Regions from separate parts of the Streptomyces sp. BJ20 genome, predicted to be linked through region 1. Evidence: riboswitches for the same ligand, from Rfam matches in the RefSeq annotation. Region 1 holds a riboswitch; the other holds the start of a gene.

Region 1 (14,212 bases):
CCCAGAAGGCGGCCATACCGTCCACGGCGACGAGCGATATGTGCTCGAACCTGGGCCGGGCGGCGGCCGTCAAGCGGTCCAGCAGACCACGGCCCCACCCTCTGCCCCGATGCCCGTGGGCGACGACCAGGTCGTGCAGATGGAGATTGCGCGCGTCGTGGGCCGGCTCGTCGGCCCGGGCCAGCGGTGGGTACTTAAATCTCGGGTAGGGAAGCGCGAGCAGGTACCCCGCGACGTCTCCGTCGAGGTCCACCACGAAGCAGGTGTCCGGTGAGGCGCGTCCCTTCGCTTCCAGTGCCGCCCGGCCCTCGGTCAGTGAACTCCCCGCGTAGGCCGCTGCCTCCACGAGGGCTATGCCCGGCCAGTCGCCGGCCCGCACGGGACGGATGCGTTCGTCGTGGCCGGTCCTTTCCCGGCTCATGCCGCCGCACCCGCGTGGTCGGGCCCGTCGCGTGTCACCGTGTGCGACAGCGGTCCGAAGCCGTTGAAGCCCTGGGTCATGTAGCCGGTGGCGTAGGCACCGGCGGACAGGATCCAGACCGGGTCGCCGGACGCCAGCTCCCTGGGCACGCGTCGGTGCGCGGTCCGGTACGCGTCGTCGCTGTCGCAGGTGGGCCCGGCGACGACGGCGGCGACGTACTCGCCGTCGGAGTGTCCCGGGAAGACGAGTCTGTGGCAGAGCTCGTCCATCTCGTAAAGGCCGTTGAACTTTCCGCAGCTCAGGTACAGCCAGTGCACCGGCTCGCCGTCGGCCTGCCGTCGTTCGGTGAGCCGGTAGACGTGCGCGCGGATCGCGCCGTGATCGGCGACCAGGTGGCGGCCGGGCTCCATGACGATGTCGAGGGGGGCCGCGTTGAGATGCCGCATGTCCTCGATGCCCTCGCGGAGAACGGCGAACATCTTGTCCAGCGGCGGCTCCAGGGGGTGGCCGTGCCGGTCCAGGTATCCCAGCGCGGGCAGACCGCCGCCGAGGTTGACGTGGTCCAGCACGATCCCCTGCTCACGCAGCGCCACCATGGTGTCCGCCAGTCGGTCGACGGCCTGGCGCCACGCGTCGTAGGTCATCTGCTGGGAGCCGACGTGCACCGACAGCCCGGCCGGGGTCAGTCCGGCGGCGCGGGCCACGGTCAGCACGCGGACCGCGTCGTCCTGCGAGCAGCCGAACTTGCGGCTGAGTCCCCACAGGGCGCCTTCCCCGCTGGTGGTGAGGCGGCAGTACACGCGGGCGCCGGGGGCGTGAGCGCCGATGGCCACCACGTCCTGAACGCTGTCCGTGGCGAACGTCCGTACGCCGAGCCGGTGGGCTTCGGCGATGCTCGCGTCGGACTTCACGGTGTTGCCGTAGTGGATGCGGTCCGCGGGCACGCCCAGCCGCAGCGCCTGCTCGATCTCGCCGGGGCTCGCCGCGTCGAATCCGGCGCCTCGGTCAGCGAGGCAGGCCAGCACCTCGTCGACCGGGCATGCCTTCATGGCGAACCGAACGGTGACCGGCAGTTCGCGCACCAGACGGTCGTACTGCTCCTCGATCCCGGTGAGATCGAAGACGATCCGATCCGATGGCGCGGTGGCCAGGGCGGAAGCCAGTCGCGGACCCAGGTCTCCGCTCACGTGTCCGCACTCCCGAGGCCGCTCTCCCGGGCGGTGCCCACGAGCACGGGCCAGACGTCGATCAGGAGCGCGAAGTCCTCGGTGTCCCGCTGCGCCGCGTCCAGCAACTCTTCCCGCCGTGCGTCCATCAGGTCCGTGAACTCGGCGTAGCGACCGCCCAGTTTGCGGTACGCCGTGCTGACCCGGTCCAGTCGCCAGACGTTCTCCGTCCGGTCCAGGGCGGCGCTCTCGCGCAGAAAGCCGGAGACGACGTCTCCGCGGACCTGCTCCCGTTCGTCCAGCAGCGCGGTGTCGGCGGCCGCGCCCATCCGGCCGTAGACATCGTTGAGGTAGAGCATCGACAACAGGAACTTCACGAACCGCATCTGGTAGGCGCGGAAGCCGGCGTCGGTGCGTCGGAAGGGCGTGTAGTAGTTCTGGATGTGGCGGTTGTGCAGGACGCCGGGCAGTGCGGCGTCGTGGACGAGGTGGATGAGGAAGTAGTCGCTGCCTATGGTGTCGGTCGCCGGTGGCAGCGGCACCCGCTCGTACACCTCGTGGTCGAAGGCGATGTTGCTCATGTCGACCCTCATGGGGTCGACGAGCGTCAGGATGGAATGGTCCGCGGTGAAGGGGGTGGTTCCGGCGCCCTTGAAGGACTCCTCGACAAGCTGTTCCTTCTGCTCGTCCGACCAGTGGGTGGGTGCCCACAGACTGACGATGTCGTGGTAGACGCCCGCGTCGCGCTGTTCGATCTCGGCGATGTCCACGGACGGTTCACCGATGAAGGAGGCCCCGACCATGGAGACCCTGCGGTGGCCATGGCGCGCGGCGAGGACGGTCTCCGTCACGGCCGCCGATGCCTTGGACGCGGTCTTCCCGAGTGAGGCCAGCTCGTGATGGATGGGGAAGACCTTCTCGCCGTCCAGCACTTGGTAGCTGCAGTCCGAATCCCTGCGGTGCACCGACCGGCAGCCGAGTGCGCCGGCGATGAGGAAGGCGCGGTTGGTGCAGGCACCGTAGGAGAGGTCGGCCGGCAGCATGAGGTCGAGCAGCCGGTCGGGGGCGGCGAGCCGGGAGCGTCGGATCGTGCGCCGCAGGAACTGTCGTTGGCGTGCCTCGTCGAGGTGGTGGACGGTCACGCCGGGAGTGGCCGGCAGGTCGGCCACGACGCGGGTGTGTTCCGTCCTTGTGGCCTGATCGCAGGAGTCGAGGATGACGAGGTGCACCTCCGTACCGAAGGTGCGAGCCGCGTACGCGCCCTCCTCGGCGATGCTGGTGATGGCCTCCGCGCACGCCCTGTTGGTCGGCAGGGCCAGGCAGATCCGGTCGGTGCTGGTCTTGTGGTTCACTCGGTGCTCTCTCGTTCGCTCCAGGAGTCGAGCCCCAGGAGTTTCCTGCCGAGGTCGTTGAGCGTCGCGGCTCCGTAGCGGAGCGATTCGTGCCGGTCGGCGTCCCCGAGCAGCGTCGCGTTCCAGTCGGGCGTGCTGAGCGTCCGCCAGGAATCGACGCGGGAGCGGCGCAGTGCCTCGTGCTCCTCCAGCGCCGGCATCATCGACAGGTACTGCACGGCGCGCACGCCGTGCTCGGAGACGTTGGGCGCGACGCCGTGTGCCAGCAGTCCGTTGAAGATCAGCAGGTCACCTGCCTGCAGGTCGGGCCTTACCACGGGGAAGTCGGCACGGTCGACCGCGGGCCTGATCGGGTCCCGGTCGGCGGGCTGCGCGATCCGCCACTCGTCGAACTGGCGGAACAGTTCCGGTGCGCACTGGAATCCGCCGAGCTCGGGCTGGGTGTCGTTGAGGGCCAGGATGCCCTGCACGCGCTGCGGCAGCACCCCGAGGGTGGTGTCCACGTCCCAGTGCAGCTCGATGTCGAATCCCTCGTCGGTCGGCGCGATGAGGGAGCGTGAACGGCTGCCCCGGTTGGGCGGGTTGAGGTTCAGCCGGTCGAGCGTGACCCACAGCTCCTCGCAGTCCCACACGTCGGCGAAGGCGTCGTGGACCCGCTGTGTCTGCCGGTTGTCCCACATCAGCTGATGGTGGTAGGCCTCGACGAAGCCGTAGACGTGCAGGTCGCGGTCGAGGTCCGAGCGGAACTCGCGTTCGCGGTACCAGGTCTCGGGCCGGTCGGGGTCGAGCCCCGCGAACTCCCAGGCGAACTCGTACAGGCTCTTCGCCGCGCCCGGCGAGACGGCGTTGCGCACCACGACATAGCCGTACGTCTGCCAGAAGGCGAAATCCTGTTCCGACAGGACGCGCAGCGACCGTGGCTTCTCGATCTCTATGTCTCTCAGCTGGGTCTGGGCGAGGTACGTCTCGCCGTCGGCGCTGAAATACGGGCGCCGTGTCGGGGCGCGGTACAAGTAGGGGTCGGGCGTCGGCATGCGATCACTCCAAGGCGCGATTCCTCAGTGACCCAGGGGAACTCAAGGCCGTCACTGATCGAACTGAGGTTCCTGCCAAAGTGGACTGGACCAATTCGCGGCGTCAATCGCGGCCCGGTGAAGTTGCCGAGAGTTGCCTGCCAGTTGCCTGTTACCCGCCGGACCGGCCCCGGTGATCGCGGGCTGGGGAGTTCGACTGGTTCGCCGGCGGTGCACCTCGGGGACGCAGGCCACATCCAGTCGACCCGGGCGGCCGGGTGAGGCGAGGGTGCCGGTCCGCAGCGCGCTGAACTGGACCCTTCTCGGCCCGGGGACAGTCCGGACCATCACCCTGCCCCACCCGGCCGGTCGCGGGGCCGCTCCCGGCTCGCCCACACACTCCCTGGATGGACTAGACCAACGGCGAGTTCGCGGGCTATAACGAAGCACCTGCGAGTGCGCCCGGAAGGCGGGTCATGACCACCGACGTGAGCGTCGTCCGAGACGGCACCGGAATGCCCGGTGCCGTCGCACGGGTGCCGAAGTACCACCGAGTGAAGCAACAGGTCGTCGAGATCACCGAGTCGCTGACGCCGGGTGAACGCCTGCCCGCGGAGCGACTGCTCGCGCTCCGGCTCGACACCTCGCGCACCACGGTCCTGCAGGCCCTGCAACAGCTCGTGGGCGAAGGCAGGTCGGACCGGATCCAGGGAAAGGGCACGTTCATTGCACGGCCGAAGCTCCACCGCACGGCTGCACCTCACCTCCTGCACCGAGGCCCTGCTCGCTCAGGGACTGCAGCCTGCCTCACGCATCATCGACACGCGTCACATCAACGCCGACGAGGAGTTGTCGAGACGGCTCACCATCGGCATCGGTGAGGAGGTCGTGCTCATCGGGCGACTTCGGCTGACCGATGACGAGCCCATGGCCATCGAGTCGACCCACCCGCGCGGCGCTTCCCCGGTCCGCTCGAAGCGCCGGCCAGGTACAGCTCTTTGTACACGGCACTCGCCGAGGTGTACGGAGTTCGCCTCTCGGATGCCGAGGAGGGCGTCGAGACCACGCTCGCGAACCCGTGCGAGGCCGAGCTGCTCTCGACGGTCGCCTGTCTGCCCATGACGCAGCTGTCCCGGCGCTCCCACGACACGGACGGCAGACCGGTGGAGTGGATCGGCTCGGTCCACCACGGCTCGCGCCACAAGTTCGCGGCGACCCTCCCCACCGCGGATCGGCCCTCCGGCTGAACCCTCGTCCACCCCGGCCGCCCCGCTCTCGATGCTCTGGGCGGCCCTCACGCCCACGCTGCCGACCGCCGATCGCGCCACCGGTTCCCGGCGGCCTTCATTCCCTTGCGGTCCACCCTCACCGTACGCAAAGAGCTGGTCCCTCCAGGCCGGTCGCCCGGCCCGATTCCCGCGGACCAGTCCCGCCCCCGCCAAACCTGGGAAAGTCGTGACACGACAGGGTGTTCTTACCAACCGAAACGAAACCTTCCCGACGTCGCCCGGAGCCGGCCGACCACCGGTCGCCGAGACATGTGGAGGCGGGGACCGGCTTCGGGTTCCGGACCGCTCGCCGTCCGCGCCCCCGCCAGGGGAAGTTTCCCGTCCGATGCCCCTGACATCGTTATCGTCAACGCTCGCGGAAACACTGACCACTGCACGCGAGGCCGCCTGTCTGACCCAGGAAGATCTCGCGGAACGCTCCGGGGTGAGCGTGAGAGCCATCCGCAACCTCGAAACCGGCCATACCGCCCGCCCCCGCAAGCAGTCGCTCCTGCTGATCGCCAAGGCCCTCGGACTGCCGTCGGGCGAGATCGGCCGGCTGATGCGCCGGCCGGGCGCCGGACATCACCCCGCACCGCCCGGCCTCGCACCCGCCGAGCTGCCGGCGGCTCCTCACCACAGGCTGGTCGGGCGGTCCACGCACCTGCGGTCCCTGCAAGCGCACCTCTCGGCCGCGCAGGACGGCTCCACAGGCCGGCCCGCGGTCGTCGTCGGACCGCCCGGTGCGGGGAAGACCGCGCTGGTTCTCAAGGCGGCACACGGTGTGCGTGACCGGTTCCCCGACGGTCAGGTCTTCGTGGATCTCCATCCGAACATGTCCACCGCGCCGTTGACGCCGGACGAGATCGTCCCCCGGGTCCTGCGCTCGCTCGGCGCCGGCCCGGTGGCGGTCCACCCGGAGGAGGCGGCCGCCCGGCTACGGGACGCGCTGAGCAGGCGGTGTGTCCTCGTCGTCCTGGACAACGTCGACAGCGAGGCGCAGGTACGGCCCCTGCTGATGGACGGATCCTGCAACGCCGTGCTGGTGGCTGCCCGCCGTGAACTCTCGGCCCTCACAGGGCAGTTCCGTCAGCACATCGACGTTCTCGATGACGGGGAGGCCCTTCGGATGCTGGAGGACCTGCTCGGCGCGGCGCGCACGGCCGCGGAGCGGCCGGCCGCGTCCAGGGTCCTGCGCCTCTGCGGGGGTCTGCCGCTGGCGCTGCACATCGCCGGGCTGTGGTTGTCGGGGCGCCCCCACCGGTCGCTGCGTGATCTCGCCGACCGGTTGACGAACGAGCAGGACCGGCTCCGCTTCCTGCGCGTCGGCGACCTGTCGCTGGAGGCCAGTGTGGCGGCCTGCTACAGCTCCCTGCCCTCTTCGGTCAGGGCCGCACTGCTGCGGCTCAGGAGGATGAGCGGCGACTTCGGTGTGGACGACATGCTGCCCGAGGTGACCGCGTCACCGGGAATGGCCGCGGATCTCCTCGATGAACTGATCGACCGCCAACTGGCGCACGCGGTCGGAACGGTCACGGACGGCCGGCGGCTGTACCGGCTCCACGACCCCGTGCGTCAGTACGTGACGTACGGCCCGGTCGGGTCCTGGCACCCGGAGCGCATCACGGGCCAGGTCTGGCTCCCCCGGCAGGCTGCCCACAGCGGTTGAGCAAAACCTGACGAATCCGTGGCGGCCGGTCGGTCCAGGCCTCACGCCGACTGGATAGATCGTTTGGTCGTCCGCCGCTGTCCCCACTGGTATCGGCACATCACCCTGGCCAGGGACTGCTGCATGATCGGGTGACAGCGGGGTTGACGCAGCAAAGGCTGCGGGTGGGGTCACGATGGTCTCGCACTCAACGGGGGGGCAATCGGGCCCGGCGTTTCTGCCTCCGGCGTCGGTGGTAGGTGCGCTCGATCCAGGTGATGATCGCGATCCGCAGCTCCTGGCGGGTGGCCCAGGTACGGCGGTCGAGGACGTTCTTCTGCAGCAGCCCGAAGAAGCTCTCCATGGCCGCGTTGTCGCCGGCCGCACCGACCCGGCCCGTGGAGCCGACCAGGTCATGACGTGCGAGCACGGACACGAACTTCAGCACGGGCACCCCGGGCACGACCGGCGGCACCGGCTCCTCGACCACGGGCGGCACGTCGACGGACCTCGACAGCGGCAGCCTCGCCTCGACCGGCACCGGTGGCATCGGCCTCCTCCTCGCCGCGGCCGCGGCCCTGGCCGCGGTGAGCTTCGCGACGTTCCGCCCCGCCTTGCGCCTGAAGCCCCGCTCGCGCGACAGCGCATGACGTGGCGTCACCGCGACTGACACCAGACGTCACCGCGACTGACGCCACGCGTCACCGCGACTGCCCGTACCCGATCACCGGGTGCGGGCAATCGCCGTTTCGCGCGCCGGAGAAACAGGTGATGAGAGAGGTGCGCGTTTTACGGAACCTTTGCCCGGGGGCGGGCGTTGGGCCAGTGAGCGCGCGGGAGCGGGTTCGCGAGATGACTTCCGACGATTACCGAGGTGACTCAATGGCAGTCTGGGACAAGCTCAAGGACCAGGCCAAGGCTCTCCAGCAGAATCAGGGCGGGCGTGGCGCCACCAGTGCGCAGAGCGGGGGGACGAGGTCCGGCGGTGGCAGCAAGGCCCAGCTGATCGGTGTGCTGAAGACGCAGCTCGGCTCCTTGAAGACCGAGTTGAAGAGCGGTGCCTACCGGGACGCGAGCATGGCGGTGTGCGCGCTGGTCGCGGCGGCCGACGGGCAGGTGGATCCGGCCGAGCGGCAGCAGGTCGAGTCGATGATCCTCAGCAACGACGTGCTCCAGAACTTCCCGCCGGAGCAGCTGCGGCAGCGTTTCAACAAGCACGTCGACCAGCTCACGATGAACTTCCAGCACGGCAAGGCCGAGGCCATGCAGGAGATCGCCAAGGCCGCCAAGAAGCCCACCGAGGCCCGCGCCGTGATCCAGACCGGCATGGTCATCGCCGGTGCCGACGGCCACTTCTCCCAGGCAGAGGCGACGGCCCTGCGTGAGGCCTGCGCGACGCTGGGGCTGTCGCCGGCCGAATTCCAGCTCTGAGTCCCGGCTCCGATTCGACCCCGCGCAGGCAACGGCGGCTCCAGGGCATCCGTGCGGTGCCCCACCGCGCTGTACTCAGCTGGGGGGAGAGTCCGCACACCACCACACGGGGCCGCCTGCGGCATAGTCGCGCACGTGTCTACCCTCATCACGGCGTACGCCGGCGTTGGAGCCGTTCTCGCATGCGCCGTCGTATGCCGTCATCGCCCTGGGCGGTCGGCACCGGAGGCGCCGGCCTACTTGGCTGGGCTCGGAGCTGGGCACCGTAGTGGCCGGATTGCCTGTGGATCTGGTCCGGTTGACGATCTGTCGGCCAGACGATGAGCAAGTATTCCTCGACGGGTTCGTCAACAGCTCCATCGGGGACGGTGTCGCGGCCTCGCGCATGCACCCGGACCCGGTAGGTCCCTGGCCCCTGCGGTGTAAGTACAGGCAGGTCCGGGGTATCGCTCATGACGCTTGCGACACGTAGGGCACCATTGGTCGTCTCTACGCTGCGGTCGACGATCTCGTCCCATGCGTCGGTGTCCACCCGCTCGGGTGGATACCGACGCACCTCAACACTGACAGTGACCCAGCCTGCGCTGATGCCAGTACAGATCACAACCTGGCCGGGCAGAGAAAAGACCAGCCCGTTCGACGTGTCGAACCCGGTCGGGACGCGCTTGTCGGAGTCGGCCAGTTCGAACGTGTGGTAGTCCACGCGGACGAGACTGGAGGCCGTTGTGGGCGCTGGCTCCGTCATGCGCCCACGTTAGAGGCTGTTACTGGACGATCCACACGTGAAACTTGTCATCCTTCAGGACGCGGTTCTCGTTGTAGAAAATGCGTAGATCGTCACGCGCGGCGGCGGTGTTTTCATCACCGGGGATCGTGCATGCGCTCCAGCCGGGGCCGGTGCGGCGGGTGAGGGAATTGATCTGGCACCAGCTGAACGTTCGTCCGAGCTGAGGGTTGCTGGTGGCGCCCTCATTGGTCGAGGCGAAACCGACCGCATCGCCGCCGACGAGCCGTACTACTCGATGAAGCACCGCAAGCACGGCATGAACGTGCAGGTCATCACCCGCCCCGACGGCACACCGCTCTGGTTCTCCCGCGCGACACCCGGCCGCACCCATGACCTGACCGCAGCCCGCGCCCACGGCATCGTCCAAGCCTGTCTCACCCGGCAGATCCTCGTCCTCGCCGACCGCGCCTACCAGGGCGCCGGCGCCACCTTCCGCACCCCCTACTACCACCACCGCGAACAGCCGCCCCACTACGAGCAGTTCAACCGCGACCACGCCAGACTCCGGGCACCTGGCGAACGCGCCTTCGCTCAGCTCAAGTCCTGGCGCGTCATGCGCAGAGCACGCTGCTCGACCCGACGCATCAGCCGCACCGTCCGAGCCATCCACACCCTGCTGACCTGGAACTATTCAAGATGAAAGAGGCTCACTCATGAGACTAGGGGGCCTGCGACGCCCCGGCGTGGGCGAGGGCGCTGGGGGTCAGGCAGCCGACGATCGCCGGGGCTTCCCGGACGAGCGTGTCGTCGGTGAGCGCTTCCACCATGAACAGCGCGAAGTCCACCCGCCGCGTCAGGTTGCCGGCAAGTACCGGGTCGCCCACGTGCCGGCTCCACACGGGCAGGCCCTGGCTCTCGCCCTCCTCCAGGGAGCTGCCGCGCACCACGGTCCACCGGGTGTCGCTGGCGAACACCCGTCGGCACGCCTCGACCTGGTCGTCGATCTCGACAGCGCGGACGAGCTTGCCCAGCACGGCGGCGATCCGGACGCCCAAGGTGAACAGCCGTGAGTACCTGTCCTTGCCGTCGCGCGTGATATGCCAGCCGCAGGAGAAGACCAGGCGCGCTCCCGGCCGTGCGTGGTCGAGCACCGCCTGCGCGGTGCCCGACGCGTACTGCCGGACCCCCCACGGCACCAGCACCGTCAGCACGCCGTCGCATCCGGCGACCGCCCGCCGGATCACCTCCGGGTCGTTGGTGGCTCCGGGGACGACGGTCATCCGGCCCTCGAACGCGGCCAGCTTCGGCACGCTGCGCTCCCGGCACACCCCCACCACCTCGTAGCCGCGCTCCAGCGCGTGCCCGACCATGTACTGCCCGAGCTTCCCCGAGGCCCCGATGATGCAGACCTTCTTCACGCGATCCGTGCCCATGGTGCGGCCCCTTTCAACGGGATGCCTACCTTATGTTGTAAGGCAAGCTAGCCTTATGCTGTAAGACAGTCAAGGGAAGCACCGAGGGACGCCAGAAGGAGGGCCTGGATGCGCGAGAGAAACACGGGCCGGCGGGGGGCGTCGGCGCGCACTCCGCTCAGTCGCGAGCGCGTGATCGGCACGGCGATGGCAGTGGCGGACGAGAAAGGAGCGGCCGCGCTCACCATGCGGGCCATCGCCGAACCGCTGGGCGTCGAGGCCATGTCGCTCTACCACCACGTCGCGAGCCGGGAGGACATCCTCGACGGCATGGTGGACGCGGTGTTCGGCGAGATCGACCTACCGCCGCGCGGCACGGACTGGAAGAGTGCCCTGCGCCACCGCGCGGACTCCGCACGCGCCGTCCTCCTGCGCCACCCTTGGGCCGTCGGCCTCATGGATTCCCGATCCCAGCCCGGCCCGGCGACCCTGCGCCATCACGACGCCGTCATCGGAACGCTGCGCGCCGGAGGGTTCTCCGTCCCCATGACCGCGCACGCCGTCTCGCTGATCGACAGCTATCTGTACGGGTTCGTGCTCCAGGAGCTGAGCCTGCCGTTCAGGGGCGCGTCGGAGCTGGACGAGGTAGCGGGTGCCATCCTGCGCGACATGCCCGCCGACACCTACCCCCACCTCACCGAACTGGCCACCGAGCACGTCCTCAAGCCCGGCTACGACTACGCCGGCGAGTTCGCCTTCGGGCTCACCCTCATCCTCGACGCCCTCCACCCGGACGAGGCCGCGAGCGCATGACGAGTAGAACGAGTACGCGGGATGGGATTCGAAAGTCCCGCACAGCACCCACGGCGCCCGGCACGCACTCTCGCCGCACCGGCCAAAACCCCAAGTACGTCCCGTACGATGGCTTTCATCCGGCACTCCCCCAGCCTTCGGCCGAGGGGGGGACAGAACACGCACCGGACACCGCGGGCACCGCACAGGACTTTCGAAACACCCCCTAAGTCCCGCTGGATCAGCGCTGCCCGGATACGGTGAGCGCCGTATCCGGGCAGCTATGCCTGAAGGCGTATCCTTCTGATCGTTTGTCTTGGCTTGCCGGTTTCAGCTGGTCGGTCCACGCCGGTTGGCGGGGAGCCGATGCCACTGTGCCGCGGCGGGGTAGGCGAGCGCCCCGACCACTGCTCCCCATATGACGAGCCAGAGCGTGCCAGCCGTGCCCCAGTCCACCCGAGGTAGTTCGAAGGGTCCTGTGAGGACCAGGAGAATGAGGCCGACTACCAGCCTGGTCTGGGCCTTGCTGTCCAGCACTACGTCACTCCTCACGGCTGCGCGTCATTGCAGCTCCTCGTAGGTCCCTTGCACAGCTCCGCCTACAGCACCGGCGAAACCTCCGATCGTCGCCCCCGCGACACAACCGGTGGCCAAGGACGCGATGCATCCGGTTACGCCTCCGCCGACGGCGGTCGCCATGGACTTCTTCCCGACCCTCTTGACTGCGTTCAAGAAGAAGGCGCCTGGCGTGTGGGCGCGTCAGGAGCGTTGACGAGAATTGAGGTCAGTGCGCAGGGGGATGGGCCGGAGCGAGTCGCCCCAGCTGAGAACGCTGACCGGTGTGAGCGTGCTGCGTCTACTACAGTGCGGTGTGGGCCGTGACTGGCGCTGAGGTGGAGCACCACCGGGGAGCGGTCTGACGAGACGTCGTTGCCGTGCGCCTGGGCGAGTGGTCGGCAACGCCTGGAGGCAACGATGTCCGCGGCTCAGACTGCCCAGCTCATGGATGGCACCGGCCTCGCCCATCGCATCATCGAAGAGGCTGCTGCCAAGGCGGCAGAGATTTCACGGCGTGGGGGGACCAGTCCCTGTCTGGCGACGGTGCTGGTGGGAGAGGACCCGGCGTCGGTCACGTATGTCCGCATGAAGCGGGCGCGGTGCGCGAAGGCGGGCATCCAGTCCCGGCACATCGCTTTGCCCGCCACCACCACGACCGCCGAACTGATCGACACCCTCGCCGGCCTGTCCGGCGATCCGGACGTGCACGGCATCCTGCTCCAGCACCCCTGCGGCCCGCATATCGACGAGCGGCGGCGTTCGAGGCCATCGCCCCGGAGAAGGACGTCGACGGGGTCACGACGCATTCGTTCGCCGCGATGAGCTTCGCACTGCCGGGCTTCGTGTCCTGCACTCCAGGCGGAATCATGCGGCTGCTGGAAGCGTACGACGTCGACCTCGCCGGCAAGCACGCCGTCGTGGTGGGTCGCAGCGCGATTCTCGGCAAGCCGGCCGGGATGCTCCTGCTCGCCAGGAACGCAACGGTGACGTACTGCCACTCGCGCACGGCGGACTTGTCGGCGGTCGTCCGGGAAGCAGACGTCGTGGTAGCGGCCGTTGGACGGCCTCGGCTGATCCGGGGTGAGGACGTCAAGCCCGGCGCGGTGGTGATCGACGCCGGATACAACCCGGGCAACGTCGGCGACGTGGACTTCGATACCGCCCGCACCCGTGCCCGTTTGATCACTCCGGTGCCTGGCGGCGTCGGGCCAATGACCATCGCCGTCCTGCTGGCGCAGACCGTGGACGCCGCAGCGAACCAGCTCGGATTCCAGCACCACTGACGTCCTGACCAGCAGCCCCTCGGCACCAAGCCAGAAAGATTCCCGCTCAGAACGGGGACCCCGTATCGGGCTGGCTGGCAGTTCGTTCTGATAGCGGGCCGCGGCCGGGCGGGCTGGTCACCATGTCGCCTTGCGGTCGGGTGCCCACGATCTGGAACTGGTGGCCGGTCGCGCGCGGGACCAGGTCCAGGACGTCCAACCGATCGTTTCAGAATGGGCCCGGCCGAGAACAGCACTCCCGTTGGCACAGGTGCAGCTGAGCTGGAGCCTTGGCCCATGGCCTGGCGCATGCGGCCTGAGCAGCAGAAGCAGATTCGGACCGGTCGGACGTAGGAGTGGGTGGATGGGCGGGGACGCGGAGCGGGAGCGCTGGGAGCTGCGGCCGGGAGTCGGTGTGGGGCCGTTGCAGTTCGGGATGTCTCCGGCCGAGGTCGCACGGGCGCTTTCGGTCCCTGGACCGCAGGTACAGGTTGGCGGTCCGTATGCGCAGGAGGACTTCCAGGATGGGGTGAAAGCGTTCTACGACGTGGGCGAACTGGCCTGCGTTGCGCTGGATGCGGTCACCGGTCCGCAGGTCTTTTTGTCCGGCTTCCCGCTGGCGGGCAGCGATCCGGAGCAGGGCCAGCAGTTTCTGCTGGACCACGCTGCGGAGCATGGGAACTGCCTGCTCTACACGTCTGATGACTCGCTTTCCCTGGCTGATCTCGGGGTTCTTCTCCGCTCTCAGCAGGTTGGGGCAGCGCGCCTGACCCGTCCGCTCTTCGTGAAGGAGGAGTGGTTGGACTCGGAGTGCTTCCGAGACCGACTTCCGCTGGAGGGCGCCTCAGGTTGAGCGCTCGATCTGGCGAACTGACGCCAGAGTCTGCTTGCAAGTCGCGATGAGATGCCGCGGGTCTTGTACTCGACGATCTCGGTCGGCAAGGTGTCCCGGTGCATGCTGGTCTTGTACTCGACGACCTGGGAGCGGGTGGCCCCGTTGCTGCCACATCCGTGGACGGGGCGGATGTTCTCCGCCTTGTGGGGACCAGCGAGACGCTGCACGCGACCCTCGTGGAACCGGAGCTGGTGGTGGAGGTCGGCGTCGACGTGGCCCGCGAAACCGCGGACGGTGGAGGCACGCCGCGCGTCGGCATCGGCATCG
Region 2 (14,212 bases), 2.8 Mb from region 1:
CGTCCGACGCCGGGGCCCCGCCCGTCTTCTCCGTCGAGGGACTGTGGAAGGTCTTCGGGCCCCGCGCCGACAGGGTGCCCGCCGACCCCGCGCTGGCCGCGCTCGACGCCGCCGAACTGCGCGCCCGCACCGGCTGCACGGCCGCCGTGCGGGACGTCTCCTTCGACGTCCGCAAGGGCGAGGTCTTCGTCGTCATGGGCCTGTCCGGCTCCGGCAAGTCCACGCTGGTGCGCTGCCTGACCCGGCTGATCGAGCCGACCGCGGGCCGTATCGCCATCGACGGCGAGGACGTCCGCGCGATGGACGGGACGCGGCTGCGGGAACTGCGGCGCCATCGCGCCGCCATGGTCTTCCAGCACTTCGGTCTGCTGCCGCACCGCACCGTCCTCGACAACGTCGCCTACGGCCTGGAGATCCAGGGCATGGGCCGCGCCGCGCGGCGCGAGAGGGCTGCCGAGGTCGTCGCCAAGGTCGGTCTCGCGGGCATGGAACAGCGCAGGCCCGCCCAGCTCTCCGGCGGCCAGCGACAGCGGGTCGGGCTGGCCCGCGCGCTCGCCGTCGACCCCGAAGTACTGCTGTTCGACGAGCCGTTCAGCGCGCTCGACCCGCTGATCCGGCGGGACATGCAGGACGAGGTGGTGCGGCTGCACCGTGAGGAGGGCCGCACGATGGTCTTCATCACGCACGACCTCCAGGAGGCGCTGAAGCTGGGCGACCGCATCGCGCTGATGCGGGACGGCCGTGTGGTGCAGCTCGGCACACCCGAGGAGATCGTGGGCGCGCCCGCCGACGACTACGTGCGCGCGTTCGTCCAGGACGTGCCGCGCGAGCAGGTCCTCACCGTCCGGACGGCCATGCGCCCCGCCTCACCGGCGGAACGGACGGCCACGGGCCCGACGGTCACCCCCGACACCACGGTGTCGCAGGCGATCACCACGGTCTCCCGCGAGGGCGCCCCCGCCCGCGTCCTGGACGCGGGCGCATGCGTGGGCGTCGTGGACGCGGAGACGCTGCTGAACGTGGTGGCAGGCCACCCCGCCACCGCGCCCGCGGACACGCCCGCCGCCCTGAGCGCGGCCGCGTCCGCGGTTGAGGACGTGGGCGGCAATTCCGCCGTGTCGGACGCGGGCGGTCCCGCCGACGAAGTGCCGGCCGGGCCGACTGCTGTTGCCGGGGGCGCCGACGGCTCCGCCGTCCGGGGCGCGGACGTGTCCGCCGGGAGGCCGGCCGCAGGCGGGGAGGCTCCCGCGGGCCGGGGCGCGGACGCGTCCGCGGTTGAGGACGTGGGCGGCAATTCCGCCGTGTCGGACGCGGGCGGTCCCGCCGACGCAGGGTCGGCCGGGCCGGGAGGTGCCGACGGCTCCGCCGTCCGGGGCGCGGACGTGTCCGCCGGGAGGCCGGCGGCAGGCGGGGAGGCTCCCGCGGGCCGGGGCGCGGACGTGTCCGCGGTTGAGGCCGTGGGCGGCAGTTCCGCCGTGTCGGACGCGGGCGGTCCCGACGACGCAGGGTCGGCCGGACCGGGAGGTGCCGACGGCTCCGCCGTCCGGGGCGCGGACGTGTCCGCCGGGAGGCCGGCCGCAGGCGGGGACGCTCCCGCCGGCCCGGGCGCGGACGCGTCCGCCGATGAGGCCGCGGGCGGCAGCTCCGGCGTCCCCGCCCCGCCCGCCGGCAAGGAGTCCGTCTGATGGCGACCCTCGCCGCCACCGCGCGGGAGACCGCGACATCCGGCGTCCTCGGCAACCCCCTCGTCCGCAAGCTCGGCGTCCTGCTCGTCCTCGCCGTCGTCGTCGTGCCGTTCGCGGCGAGTCGGTGGGGGAGCGGGGCGTGGCCCGGGGCGTTGACCGTCGACGTGTCCGGGCCGCTCGGCACCGTCAGTGACTGGATCGTCGACAACCGAGACTCCCACCCCCTGTTCCTCTACTTCCTCGGCCACGTCAGCAACGCCGTCGTCATCGCCGTACGCGCCGTCTATCTCGCCCTCCTCGCTGTCGGCTGGGCGGGAGTGACGGCCGTGGCCGCGCTGACCGCCTGGCGCGTCGCGGGGATCCGGCTCGCGCTGGGGACCGCCGCCGCGTTCCTCGCCTGCGGGCTGCTGGGCATGTGGGTGCCCACCATGCAGACGCTCGCGCTCATGGTGGTCGCGGTCACCGCGTCCGTCGCGGCGGGCGCTCTGCTCGGGCTCGCGGCCGGGCTGTCCGACCGTATGCACCGGGCGCTGCGCCCCGTCCTCGACACCATGCAGGTCCTGCCGGCCTTCGCCTACCTGCTGCCGGTCGTGCTGGTCTTCGGCATCGGCGTCCCCGCGGCCGTGCTCGCCACGGTCGTCTACGCCGCCCCGCCGATGGCCCGGCTCACCGCGCTCGGGCTGCGTGGCGCGGACAAGGAGGTGCTGGAGGCGGTCGAGTCGCTCGGGACGACCGCGCGCCAGCGCCTGCTGACCGCCCGCGTCCCGCTGGCCCGCAAGGAGCTGCTGCTCGGGCTCAACCAGACGATCATGATGGCCCTGTCCATGGCCGTCATCGCGTCGGTGATCGGCGCGGGCGGCCTCGGCGACCGCGTCTACCAGGCGCTCGCCTCGGTCGACGTGGGCGCCGCGCTCGCCGCGGGCGTCCCGATCGTGCTGCTGGCGGTCGTCCTGGACCGGGTGACCGGCGCGGCCGGCGCCCGGCTCGGCGACGCGCCCGCCCCCGACGCCCGTCTGCTCGGGGCGTGCGCCCTGGCCGCCGCGGCCGTCGTCGCGGTCGCCGGACGTCTCGCGGGCCGGCTGGAGTGGCCGGAGAGCTGGGTCGTCGGCATCACGGAGCCGGTCAACCGGGCCGTCGACTGGATGACCGCGCACCTCTACTCGGGCGTGCCCGTGGTCGGCGGCACCGCCGACTGGGCGGGCCGCTTCACCACCTGGGTGCTCGACCCGCTCCGCGACGGACTCCAGTGGCTGCCCTGGTGGGCCGTGCTGCTGATCGTCGCCGCCCTGGCCTGGCTGATCGGCACCTGGCGCACCGCGCTCACCGCCGTGCTCGCGATGGCCGCCATCGGTGTGCTCGGTGTGTGGGGGCCGTCACTGGACACGCTGTCGCAGGTCCTCGCCGCCGTCGCCGTGACCCTCGTCATCGGGTTCGCCGCGGGCATCGCCGCCGCGCGCAGCGACCGCGTCGAGCGGCTGCTGCGCCCGGTGCTGGACGTGTTCCAGACGATGCCGCAGTTCGTGTACCTGATCCCGGTGGTCGCCCTGTTCGGCGTGGGCCGCGCCCCTGCGGTCGCCGCCGCGGTCGTCTACGCGCTGCCCGCCGTCGTCCGCATCACCGCGCAGGGGCTGCGGCAGGTCGATCCGGCCGCCCTGGAGTCGGCGCGCTCGCTCGGCGCAACCGGCGCCCAGCAGCTGCGGCAGGTGCAGCTCCCGCTGGCCCGCCCGGCGCTGCTGCTCGCCGTCAACCAGGGCGTCGTCCTGGTCCTCGCCGTGGTGATCATCGGCGGCCTGGTCGGCGGCGGCGCCCTCGGCTACGACGTCGTCTTCGGTCTCGCGCAGGGCGACCTGGCGACCGGTCTGGTGGCCGGCGCCGCGATCGTCTGCCTGGGGCTGATGCTCGACCGGGTCACCCAGCCCACCGGACGCCGCGCGACGAAGGGAGCGTGACATGCGGATCCGTACGATGCCCGCCGTGGCGGCGGGCTGCGCGCTCCTGCTGCTGACCGGCTGCGGGGCCGCCGACATGACCAAGCAGGCCTCGCCGTTCGCCAACGCGCGGGGGGCGAAGACGGTCACCCTGTCGGTGCAGTCCTGGGTCGGCGCCCAGGCCAACGTGGCCGTCGCCCAGTACCTGCTGGAGCACGAGCTGGGCTACCGCGTCGACACCGTGCAGGTCGACGAGGTGCCCGCCTGGGACGCCCTCAGCCAGGGCCGCGTGGACGCGATCCTGGAGGACTGGGGCCACCCCGACCAGGAGCAGCGGTACGTCGAGGAGAAGAAGACGATCGTGAACGGCGGCGACCTGGGCGTCACCGGGCACATCGGCTGGTTCGTGCCGACGTACTTCGCGAAGCAGAACCCGGACGTCACCGACTGGAAGAACCTGAACAAGTACGCCGACAGGTTCCGCACCGCGGAGAGCGGCGGCAAGGGCCAGCTCCTCGACGGCTCCCCCTCCTACGTCACCAACGACAAGGCGCTGGTGAAGAACCTGAAGCTGGACTACCGGGTGGTGTTCGCCGGCTCCGAGGCCGCGCAGATCACGCAGATCCAGCAGTTCGCCAAGGAGAAGAAGCCGTTCCTCACCTACTGGTACACGCCCCAGTGGCTGTCCGAGCAGGTGCCGATGACGGAGGTGGAACTGCCCCCGTACGAGGAGGGCTGCGACGCGGACCCGGAGAAGGTCGCCTGCGCCTACCCGCACACCCCGCTGCAGAAGTACCTCAACGCGGACTTCGCGCGCAGCGGCGGCAAGGCGGCGGAGCTGCTGAGGAACTTCGAGTGGACGACCGAGGACCAGAACGAGGTCTCCCTGATGATCGCCGAGCAGAAGCTGTCGCCGCGCGAGGCGGCGGAGAAGTGGGTGGACAGCCACCGCTCCGTCTGGGAGAAGTGGCTGCCCTGAGACGCGGCTAGTGGTGCTGTCCCGGCTGGTAGTGGCCGGGCGTCATCCGGCAGGTCACGCCGAACCGGTTCCAGGCGTTGATCACCGCGATGGCGGCGATCAGCTGGGACAGCTCCGCCTCGTCGAACTGCTTCGCGGCCCGCTCGTACACCTCGTCCGGCACGAAGCCCTCGGTGAGGACGGTGACCGCCTCGGTCAGCTCGATCGCGGCGATCTCCTTCTCCGTGTAGAAGTGCCGCGACTCCTCCCACGCGGACAGCTGGACGATCCGCTCGACGCTCTCGCCCGCCGCGAGGGCGTCCTTGCTGTGCATGTCCAGGCAGAACGCGCAGTGGTTGAGCTGGGAGGCGCGGATCTTGACCAGCTCGGCCAGTTTCGGGTCGAGACCCTGCCGGGCCGCGGCGTCCAGCCGGACCATCGCCTTGTAGACCTCGGGGGCGTGCTTCGCCCACTCCATGCGGGCGGGCTCCTCCGCCGCGTAGGAGAGCGTCCCGGTCGTGTCGGTGTTCGTCATGCCGTCGAGCCTAGGAGCCGGGCAGCCCAGGGGTATGGTCCAGTTCCATGGCGGAACGCTGGGCCACTTTCGGCATCGACCTGCATCTGGACCCGAGCGGTCCCGGGCTGCGGCGCGGCCTCACGGACGCCCTGCGGGAGGCCGTCCGCGGCGGCCGGCTGGCCCCCGGCATCCGGCTGCCCTCCTCCCGCTCCCTCGCCGCCGACCTGGGCATCGCCCGCAACACCGTCGCCGACGCCTACGCCGACCTGATCGCCGAGGGCTGGCTCACCGCGCGCCAGGGCTCCGGCACCCGCGTCGCCCCGCGCGCCGTCCCCGAGCGCCCGGCCGCCCCCACGCCCCGCCGCACCCCGGGCCGGCTCCCGTACAGCCTGATGCCCGGCACCCCCGACCTCGCCTCCTTCCCCCGCGCCGAGTGGCTCAGGGCCACCCGCCGCGCGCTCGCCGCCGCGCCCCACGACGCCCTCGGCTACGGCGACCCGCGCGGCCGGCCGGAACTCCGCGAGGCCCTCGCCGACTACCTCTCCCGGGTCCGCGGTGTGCGTGCCGACCCCGGGCACGTCGTCGTCTGCTCCGGCTTCGCCCACGGCCTCCAGCTGCTGTCCGAGGTGCTGCGTGCCCGCGGCGCCCGCACCCTCGCCGTCGAGCCGTACGGCCTCGACGTCCACTGGGACCTCGTCCACCGCGCCGGCCTGGAGACCGCGCCGCTCGCCAGGGACGCCCTCGGCACCCGCGCCCAGGACCCGGGCGACGCCGACGCGGTGCTGCTCAGCCCGGCCCACCAGTTCCCGCTCGGCGGGGCCCTCCTCCCGGAGCGCCGGGCCGCCGTGGTCGAGTGGGCGCGCCGCACCGGCGGCCTGATCCTGGAGGACGACTACGACGGCGAGTTCCGCTACGACCGCCAGCCCGTCGGCGCCCTCCAGGACCTCGACCCCGGCCGGGTGGTGCACCTCGGCACCGTCAGCAAGTCCCTCGCCCCCGGCCTGCGGCTGGGCTGGACGGTGGTGCCGCCGTGGCTGCTGCCGGACGTCGTCGACCACGGCGGCGGCCGCACGGTGAGCGTCGTGGAACAGCTCGCCCTCGCCGAGTTCCTGACCTCCGGCGCCTACGACCGCCAGGTCCGCGCCGCCCGTCTGCGCTACCGGCGCCGCCGCGACGCCCTCGTGAAGGCCCTCGCCGCCGGGGCGCCCCACGTCCGCGTCACCGGCATCGCGGCCGGACTGCACGCCGTGCTCGAACTGCCGCCCGGCACCGAGCGGTCGGTCCAGCGGTCGGCCACCTGGCAGGGCCTCGCCGTGAAGGGCCTGGACTCCTTCCGCCACCCCGGCGTCACCGACCCCGTCGGCGACGCCCTGGTGGTCGGCTACGCCACCCCGCCCGACCACGCCTGGACCGGCACCCTGGACGCGCTGCTCCGCTCCCTGCCGTGACCGCGCCCGAGCCGCCTTCCGCGGCCGGGCACCTGTGGATCTTCCGTGAGCGCCCACGGCCATATCCCGTCGCACGGTGACAAAACGTCAGTCGTGACGGGGGCGGGCCCGGGGGCTCCCGTGCGTCCCGGCCGGACGGTCTCTAGGCTGTCCGCCGCGAGCCGGGCGACACGGGAACGGTCCGGCGCGACACGAGGGGGAGCGAAGGGCATGGCGCAGACACGGCGACGGCTGCGGTCCAGCACGGTGGTGCTGGGCGGCATGGGTGTGCTCGCGGCGGCACTGTCGGCCTGCGGGTCCGATCCGGACCGGCGGTGCGTGGACCGCAACAGCTACACGCTCGGCGACGGGTACGAGGTCGTCTCCGACAAGAACTGCTCCGGCGGCTCCTCCGGCTCCCTCGGCAAGAGCAGGTCCCGCTCCACCGACGCCGACTGGTACTACGACTCCGACGTCCGCAACGGCTACGCCGAGCACGGCACCTTCAGCCGCAGCGAGGCCGTCGACCGGGGCGGCTTCGGCTGCTCCGGCAGCGGCGGGGGCTGAGCCGCCGTGGAACGGCGCACCACCGAGCCCCGCCCCGGCTGGCAGCGGACCGTCGAGGAGCAGGGGCTCGTCTACCCGTTGACCCGCTACCCCGACGACTCCCTGCGCCCCTACTGGGACGAGAGCGCCTACTACGTCTTCGGCCTGGACGAGGTCGAGGCGCTCGAGGAGACCGTCGAGGAACTGCACGCGATGAGCCTGGCCGCTGCCGGGCACATCGTCGCCGAGGGCCGCTTCGCCGACCTCGGCATCACCGACCCCCGGGTCGTGGACGCCGTGACCGAGTCCTGGCGCCGCAGGGACGAACTGCCGTCCCTGTACGGCCGCTTCGACCTCCGCTACGACGGCACCGGCCCCGCGAAGCTCCTCGAGTACAACGCGGACACCCCGACCTCCCTGGTGGAGGCGGCCTCCCCGCAGTGGTTCTGGATGGAGGAGCGCTTCCCCGGCGCCGACCAGTGGAACTCCCTGCACGAGCGGCTCGTCGACGCCTGGAGGAAGCAGTCCGCGCTGCTCCCGCCCGGCAGCCCGCTGTACTTCGCCCACACCGCGGGCGACGAGTGCGGCGAGGACCTGATGACGGTCGCCTACCTCAAGGAGACCGCCGAACAGGCCGGCCTGGAGACCGACTGGCTGTCCATGGAGGAGATCGGCTGGGACCGCCTCTCCGGCCGCTTCGTCGACAACCGTCTGCGGTTCATCCGCAGCATCTTCAAGCTGTACCCGTGGGAGTGGCTCACCACCGACCGCTTCGCCGGCCACGTGCTCGACACCCTGGACAACGGCGGCGGCACCGGCTCCACCCTGTGGATCGAACCCGCCTGGAAGATGCTGCTCAGCAACAAGGCCCTGCTGGCGATCCTCTGGGAACTCAACCCCGGCCACCCCAACCTCCTCCCCGCCCACCTCGACGGCCCCCGCGAACTCGCGGAGACCACGGGCTGGGTCGCCAAGCCCCTGCTGGGCCGCGAGGGCGCCGGCGTCACCGTGCACCAGCCCGGCACCGCGCCGGCCCTCCGCGACGAACCCTGCTGCTACCAGCAGCTCGCCCCGCTGCCCGAGTACGACGGCAACCGCGTCGTCCTCGGCACCTGGGTCGTGGAGAACGAGGCCGCCGGCCTCGGCATCCGTGAGTCCTCCGGCCTGGTCACCGACACGTACGCCCGCTTCCTGCCGCACGTCATCCTCTGACCGTCGTCCCCGCCGCCGGCAGGACGCCGGGCACTCCCGCATCGCGGACACCCGCCGCGCCGGTGCGGCCCACCCGGTAACCTGGCCCGCGGGCCGTGACTGGCGCGCTGGGATGGGACCAACCATCGGGGAGCGGCCCGCGAGAAACGTGCCGTGCGCCTGGGCCATCCGTACCGTGAACGCTGAACGCTACGTCCGGAGGTCCCCATGTCTGCCGAGCCTTCGCTCACCCCCGAGTCCACCGCCTTCCGCTCCGCCCTCGACGTGATCCGCGCCGTCGAGCCGCGCGTCGCCGACGCGATCGGGCAGGAGGTCGCCGACCAGCGCGAGATGCTCAAGCTGATCGCCTCCGAGAACTACGCCTCCCCGGCCACCCTGCTGGCGATGGGCAACTGGTTCAGCGACAAGTACGCCGAGGGCACCGTCGGCCGCCGCTTCTACGCCGGCTGCCGCAACGTCGACACGGTCGAGTCGCTCGCCGCCGAGCACGCCCGCGAGCTGTTCGGCGCCCGCCACGCCTACGTCCAGCCGCACTCCGGCATCGATGCCAACCTGGTCGCCTTCTGGGCCGTCCTCGCCGACCGCGTCGAGGCGCCCTTCCTGGAGAAGACCGGCGTCCGCCAGATCAACGACCTCTCCGACGCCGACTGGGCCGAACTGCGCCAGGCCTTCGGCAACCAGCGCATGCTCGGCATGTCCCTGGACGCCGGCGGCCACCTCACCCACGGCTTCCGGCCCAACATCTCCGGCAAGATGTTCGACCAGCGCTCCTACGGCACCGACCCGGCCACCGGCCTGATCGACTACGAGGCGCTGCGCGCCACCGCCCGCGAGTTCAAGCCGCTGATCATCGTCGCCGGCTACTCCGCCTACCCCCGGCTCGTGAACTTCCGGATCATGCGGGAGATCGCCGACGAGGTCGGCGCCACGCTCATGGTCGACATGGCGCACTTCGCGGGTCTCGTCGCGGGCAAGGTCCTCACCGGCGACTTCGACCCCGTGCCGCACGCCCAGATCGTCACCACCACCACCCACAAGTCGCTGCGCGGCCCGCGCGGCGGCATGGTGCTGTGCGACGACTCCCTCAAGGACCAGGTCGACCGCGGCTGCCCGATGGTCCTCGGCGGCCCGCTGCCGCACGTCATGGCCGCGAAGGCGGTCGCCCTCGCCGAGGCGCGCCGGCCCTCGTTCCAGGACTACGCGCAGCGGATCGTCGACAACTCCCGCGCGCTCGCCGAGGGCCTGATGCGCCGCGGCGCCACCCTCGTCACCGGCGGCACCGACAACCACCTCAACCTGATCGACGTCGCCACCTCCTACGGCCTCACCGGCCGCCAGGCCGAGGCGGCGCTGCTCGACTCCGGCATCGTCACCAACCGCAACGCCATCCCGGCCGATCCCAACGGCGCCTGGTACACCTCCGGCATCCGGATCGGTACCCCGGCGCTGACCACCCGCGGACTCGGCACCGCGGAGATGGACGAGGTCGCCGGTCTCATCGACCGCGTCCTCACCACCGCCGAGCCCGGCACCACCAAGTCCGGTGCGCCGTCCAAGGCGTCCCACGTCCTCGACGAGAAGGTCGCCGACGAGATCTCGCGCCGGGCCACCGATCTGGTCGCGGGCTTCCCGCTGTACCCGGAGGTCGACCTCGGCTGAGGCCGCCCGCCGGGTTCCGGCCGGGTGACTCGGCCACACGCCGAGCAGCTGCCGGCGGGGGCCGTCGCCCCGGTTCGCCTGTGACGCACCGGCCGGTGCGGTGGGGTTCCCGTCGGGTTTCCTCGCCCCCGCCGCCCCTTCCCTTCCCGTCCCTGGGGCTGCGCCCCAGACCCCCTTTCGGCCCTTCGGGCCTCGTCCTCAAACGCCGGACGGGCTACGTGCAGCCCGTCCGGCGCTTGAGCGAGCCGCCGCGCTCACCGTGTGTTCCTCGTCTCATCGGCCATGATCGACAACAGCCACGGGGCGTGCCGCACCACATGCTCCGCGACCTCACTCCCTTGTCGTACCGCACGGAACGGCTCGGTTCCCACCTGTTCCGGACTCGTTCCTGACCGCCTTCCGGAACCTGAGAGAATGGTGTGCATGGCGACTGACCGACCCCGCGTGCTCTCCGGAATCCAGCCCACGGCAGGCTCCTTCCACCTCGGCAACTACCTCGGCGCCGTCCGCCAGTGGGTGGCGCTCCAGGAGACCCACGACGCCTTCTACATGGTCGTCGACCTGCACGCGATCACGGTTCCGCAGGACCCCGAGGAGCTGCGGGCCAACACCCGGCTCGCCACGGCCCAGCTGCTGGCCGCCGGCCTCGACCCGGACCGCTGCACGCTCTTCGTGCAGAGCCATGTGCCGGAGCACGCCCAGCTCGCCTGGGTGATGAACTGCCTCACCGGCTTCGGCGAGGCCTCCCGCATGACCCAGTTCAAGGACAAGTCCGCCAAGCAGGGCGCCGACCGCGCCTCCGTCGGCCTGTTCACGTACCCGATCCTCCAGGTCGCGGACATCCTGCTCTACCAGGCCCACGAGGTGCCGGTGGGCGAGGACCAGCGCCAGCACATCGAGCTGACCCGCGACCTCGCCACGCGCTTCAACGGCCGGTTCGGCGACACCTTCACGCTCCCGAAGCCGTACATCCTCAAGGAGACGGCGAAGATCTACGACCTCCAGGACCCGGCGGTCAAGATGAGCAAGTCGGCGTCCACCCCCAAGGGCCTGATCAACCTGCTCGACGAGCCGAAGGCCACCGCCAAGAAGGTCAAGAGCGCCGTCACCGACACCGACACGGTGATCCGCTACGACGTGGCGGAGAAGCCCGGCGTCAGCAACCTGCTCACGATCTACTCCGTTCTCACCGGCACCGAGATCGCGGACCTGGAGGAGAAGTACGCGGGCAAGGGCTACGGCGCGCTCAAGACGGACCTGGCCGAGGTCATGGTCGACTTCGTGACCCCGTTCCGGGAGCGCACCCAGCAGTACCTGGACGACCCGGAGACGCTCGACTCGATCCTCGCCAAGGGCGCCGAGAAGGCCCGCGCCGTCGCCGCGGAGACCCTCGCCCAGGCGTACGAGCGGGTCGGTTTCCTGTCCGCCAAGCACTGAGAGCACCGCGCCGGTCACGGCGCCGGCGCGGTGAACGGGCCCACGGGCCCCGTCCGTACCACCGCACAGCGCTGTACATCACTCCGACTGCGCCTGCCCGCATCCGGGTCGTGGCCGTACAGTCGAGAACGGGTGGCCGCTTCGGCGGCCACCCGGACGCGCATCCGTTCCACCACCGCGCTTCACCACCACAACGACAGGAGACGACGTGGGGACCGTAACGATCGGTGTGTCGATCGCGGTCCCGGAGCCTCACGGCAGCCGGCTTCAGCAGCTGCGCGCGGGCTTCGGCGACGCCGCCGCCTACGGCATCCCCACGCACGTCACCCTGCTGCCGCCGACGGAGGTCGCCGACACGGCCGTCCCGGCCGTCGAGGCGCACCTCGCGGAGGTCGCGGCGGCGGGCAGGCCGTTCCCGATGAGGCTGTCGGGCACGGGCACCTTCCGGCCGGTGTCGCCGGTGGTGTACGTCAGGGTCGTCGAGGGCGCCGAGGCCTGCACGCGGCTGCAGCAGCAGGTCCGCGACCCCGCCGGTCCGGTCGCCCGCGAGCTGCAGTTCCCGTACCACCCGCACGTCACCGTGGCGCACGGCATCGACGAGGCGGCCATGGACCGCGCCTACGAGGACCTGGCGGGCTACGAGGCCGAGTGGCCCTGCACCGGCTTCGCCCTCTACGAGCAGGGCGCCGACGCGGTGTGGCGGAAGCTGCGCGACTTCCCCTTCGGGACCGTCGTGGTGCCACCGCAGGCCGGACACGCCGACCGGGGCTCGGTCTCCGCGCGTTGACCCGGGCGGCCGGCCCTCACACCGGCAGCCGGCGGAACACGCCCCGCGGCAGATGCCGCAGCGCCGACATCACCACGCGCAGCGCGCCCGGCACCCACACCGTCTCCGAGCGGCGTCGCAGCCCCAGCTCCACGGCCGTCGCCACCGCCTCCGGAGTGGTGGCCAGCGGCGCCTCCGGCAGCCCCGCCGTCATCCGGGTGCGCACGAACCCGGGGCGCACCACCATCACGTGCACGCCCGTGCCGTACAGCGCGTCGCCGAGGCCCTGCGCGAACGCGTCCAGGCCGGCCTTGCTGGAGCCGTAGATGAAGTTGGCGCGGCGGGCCCGCTCGCCCGCGACGGACGACAGCACCACCAGCGAGCCGTGCCCCTGAGCCTGGAGCGCGCCCGCGCAGACCAGGCCCGCGGAGACCGCACCGGTGTAGTTGGTCTGCGCGACCCGCACCGCGGCCCCCGGGTCCCGCTCGTCGCGCGCCTGGTCGCCCAGCATGCCGAAGGCGAGCAGCACCATGTCGACGTCGCCCTCGGCGAACACCTTGCCGAGCGCGTCCTCGTGGCCGGCCGGGTCGAGCGCGTCGAAGTCGACGGTGTGCACCTCGGCGCCGAGCGCGCGCAGCTGCCCGGCCGCCTCGTCGAGGCCGGGGGAGGGGCGGCCGGCCAGCCACACCGTGCGGGTGCGGCGGGCGATCAGCCGCCGCGTGACCGCCAGCGCGATCTCGGAGGTACCGCCGAGCACGAGCAGGGACTGGGGGAGGCCGAAGGCGTCCTTCACGACAGCTCCTCAGGGGGCCGGGAGAGGGGAGGGGGTCACAGGCACAGGCGGCGGGACAGGTCCGAGGTGAACACCCCGCGCGGATCCAGCTCGGCGCGCAGGGCGCGGAAGTCGTCCAGCCGGGGGTACATGGCCGCGAGCAGGCCGGGGCGCAGCCGGGAGTCCTTGGCGAGGTAGACGCGGCCGCCGGCGGCGGCGACCTCCTGGTCGAGCTCGTCGAGGAAGGCGCCGAGGCCCGGCAGCGACGCCGGGATGTCCAGCGCCAGGGTCCAGCCGGGCAACGGGAACGACAGCCAGCCGGGGTCGGCGTCCCCGAACCGCTTGAGGACGGCGAGGAACGACGGGCAGCGGCGCTCGGAGATGCGGCGCACGATCCGGCGCAGGGTCTCCTCCCGGCCGTGCCCGACGACGAACTGGTACTGCACGAAGCCGCCCCGCCCGTAGATCCGGTTCCAGTGCGGCACACCGTCCAGCGGGTGGAAGAAGGCGGGGATCCGCTGGAGCTCCCCGGTCCGCGCACGGGGCGCCTTGCGGAACCACAGCTCGTTGAACAGCCCCACGGTGGTCCGGCTGAGCAGCCCCTCCGGCACGAAGGCGGGCGGGGCGGGCAGACGCGAGGTGCGGAACGACAGCGGCTCACGGCGGGCGGAGCGCGGCAGGGCCTCGAGCGGGGCGTGGTCGCCGCGGGTGAGGACGGCGCGGCCGGTGGCCTTCCCGCGCGCCAGCAGGTCGATCCAGGCGACCGAGTAGCGGTAGCGGTGGTCGGTGTCGGCGAGACGGGCCATCAGATCGTCAAGATCGGACGCGCGTTCGGTGTCGACGGACATCCAGGACGTCCGCACGGGCTGGAGCCGGACCGTCGCGGTGAGGATCACCCCGGTCAGTCCCATGCCGCCCGCGGTCGCCTCGAACAGCGGCGTGCCCGGAACCACCGTGCGGACCTGCCCGTCGGCGGTGAGCAGCTCGAACGACAGCACATGGCGCGAGAAGGACCCGCTGACATGATGGTTCTTGCCGTGGATGTCGGCGCCGATCGCCCCGCCGACCGTCACGTACCGGGTGCCGGGCGTCACCGGCACGAACCAGCCGAGCGGCAGCAGCACCTCCATCAGCCGGTGCAGGGACACGCCCGCGTCGCACAGCACGGTGCCGCCGTCGGCGTCGATCGCGTGGATCCGGTCCAGGCCGGTCATGTCGAAGACCTCGCCGCCCGCGTTCTGCGCGGCGTCCCCGTACGCCCGGCCGAGACCGCGCGCGATGCCGCCGCGCGCCCCGCACCCCCGG

The links. A riboswitch is a leader RNA that binds a small molecule or an ion and turns the genes downstream of it on or off. The one in region 1 is predicted to bind ZMP and ZTP.
Region 2: linked by a shared signal. The riboswitch ahead of MTR79_RS03935 (glycine hydroxymethyltransferase) and the one ahead of MTR79_RS16365 (bifunctional 5,10-methylenetetrahydrofolate dehydrogenase/5,10-methenyltetrahydrofolate cyclohydrolase) in region 1 are both predicted to bind ZMP and ZTP.

What each region holds. Positions count from the first base shown of each region.
Region 1 is NZ_CP094918.1:3,632,497-3,646,708, reverse strand. It holds gene MTR79_RS16430 (GNAT family N-acetyltransferase) at 1-421, opposite strand, end outside; gene MTR79_RS16425 (type III PLP-dependent enzyme) at 418-1,608, opposite strand; gene MTR79_RS16420 (DUF6271 family protein) at 1,605-2,939, opposite strand; gene MTR79_RS16415 (phytanoyl-CoA dioxygenase family protein) at 2,936-3,973, opposite strand; partial or broken gene MTR79_RS16410 (GntR family transcriptional regulator) at 4,429-5,199, shown strand; gene MTR79_RS16405 (helix-turn-helix domain-containing protein) at 5,567-6,889, shown strand; partial or broken gene MTR79_RS16400 (IS3 family transposase) at 7,070-7,289, opposite strand; gene MTR79_RS16395 (TerB family tellurite resistance protein) at 7,751-8,299, shown strand; gene MTR79_RS16390 (hypothetical protein) at 8,448-9,002, opposite strand; gene MTR79_RS16385 (hypothetical protein) at 9,064-9,339, opposite strand; partial or broken gene MTR79_RS16380 (transposase family protein) at 9,292-9,726, shown strand; gene MTR79_RS16375 (NAD(P)H-binding protein) at 9,746-10,459, opposite strand; gene MTR79_RS16370 (TetR/AcrR family transcriptional regulator) at 10,568-11,251, shown strand; ZMP/ZTP riboswitch at 12,099-12,184, shown strand; partial or broken gene MTR79_RS16365 (bifunctional 5,10-methylenetetrahydrofolate dehydrogenase/5,10-methenyltetrahydrofolate cyclohydrolase) at 12,206-13,071, shown strand; gene MTR79_RS16360 (hypothetical protein) at 13,415-13,903, shown strand.
Region 2 is NZ_CP094918.1:818,832-833,043, forward strand. It holds partial or broken gene MTR79_RS03900 (glycine betaine/L-proline ABC transporter ATP-binding protein) at 1-1,031, shown strand, start outside; gene MTR79_RS03905 (ABC transporter permease subunit) at 1,685-3,634, shown strand; gene MTR79_RS03910 (ABC transporter substrate-binding protein) at 3,636-4,592, shown strand; gene MTR79_RS03915 (carboxymuconolactone decarboxylase family protein) at 4,600-5,106, opposite strand; gene MTR79_RS03920 (PLP-dependent aminotransferase family protein) at 5,154-6,536, shown strand; gene MTR79_RS03925 (hypothetical protein) at 6,747-7,082, shown strand; gene MTR79_RS03930 (glutathionylspermidine synthase family protein) at 7,089-8,273, shown strand; ZMP/ZTP riboswitch at 8,359-8,445, shown strand; gene MTR79_RS03935 (glycine hydroxymethyltransferase) at 8,481-9,932, shown strand; gene trpS (tryptophan--tRNA ligase) at 10,356-11,369, shown strand; gene MTR79_RS03945 (2'-5' RNA ligase family protein) at 11,578-12,156, shown strand; gene MTR79_RS03950 (decaprenylphospho-beta-D-erythro-pentofuranosid-2-ulose 2-reductase) at 12,173-12,928, opposite strand; gene MTR79_RS03955 (FAD-binding oxidoreductase) at 12,964-14,212, opposite strand, start outside.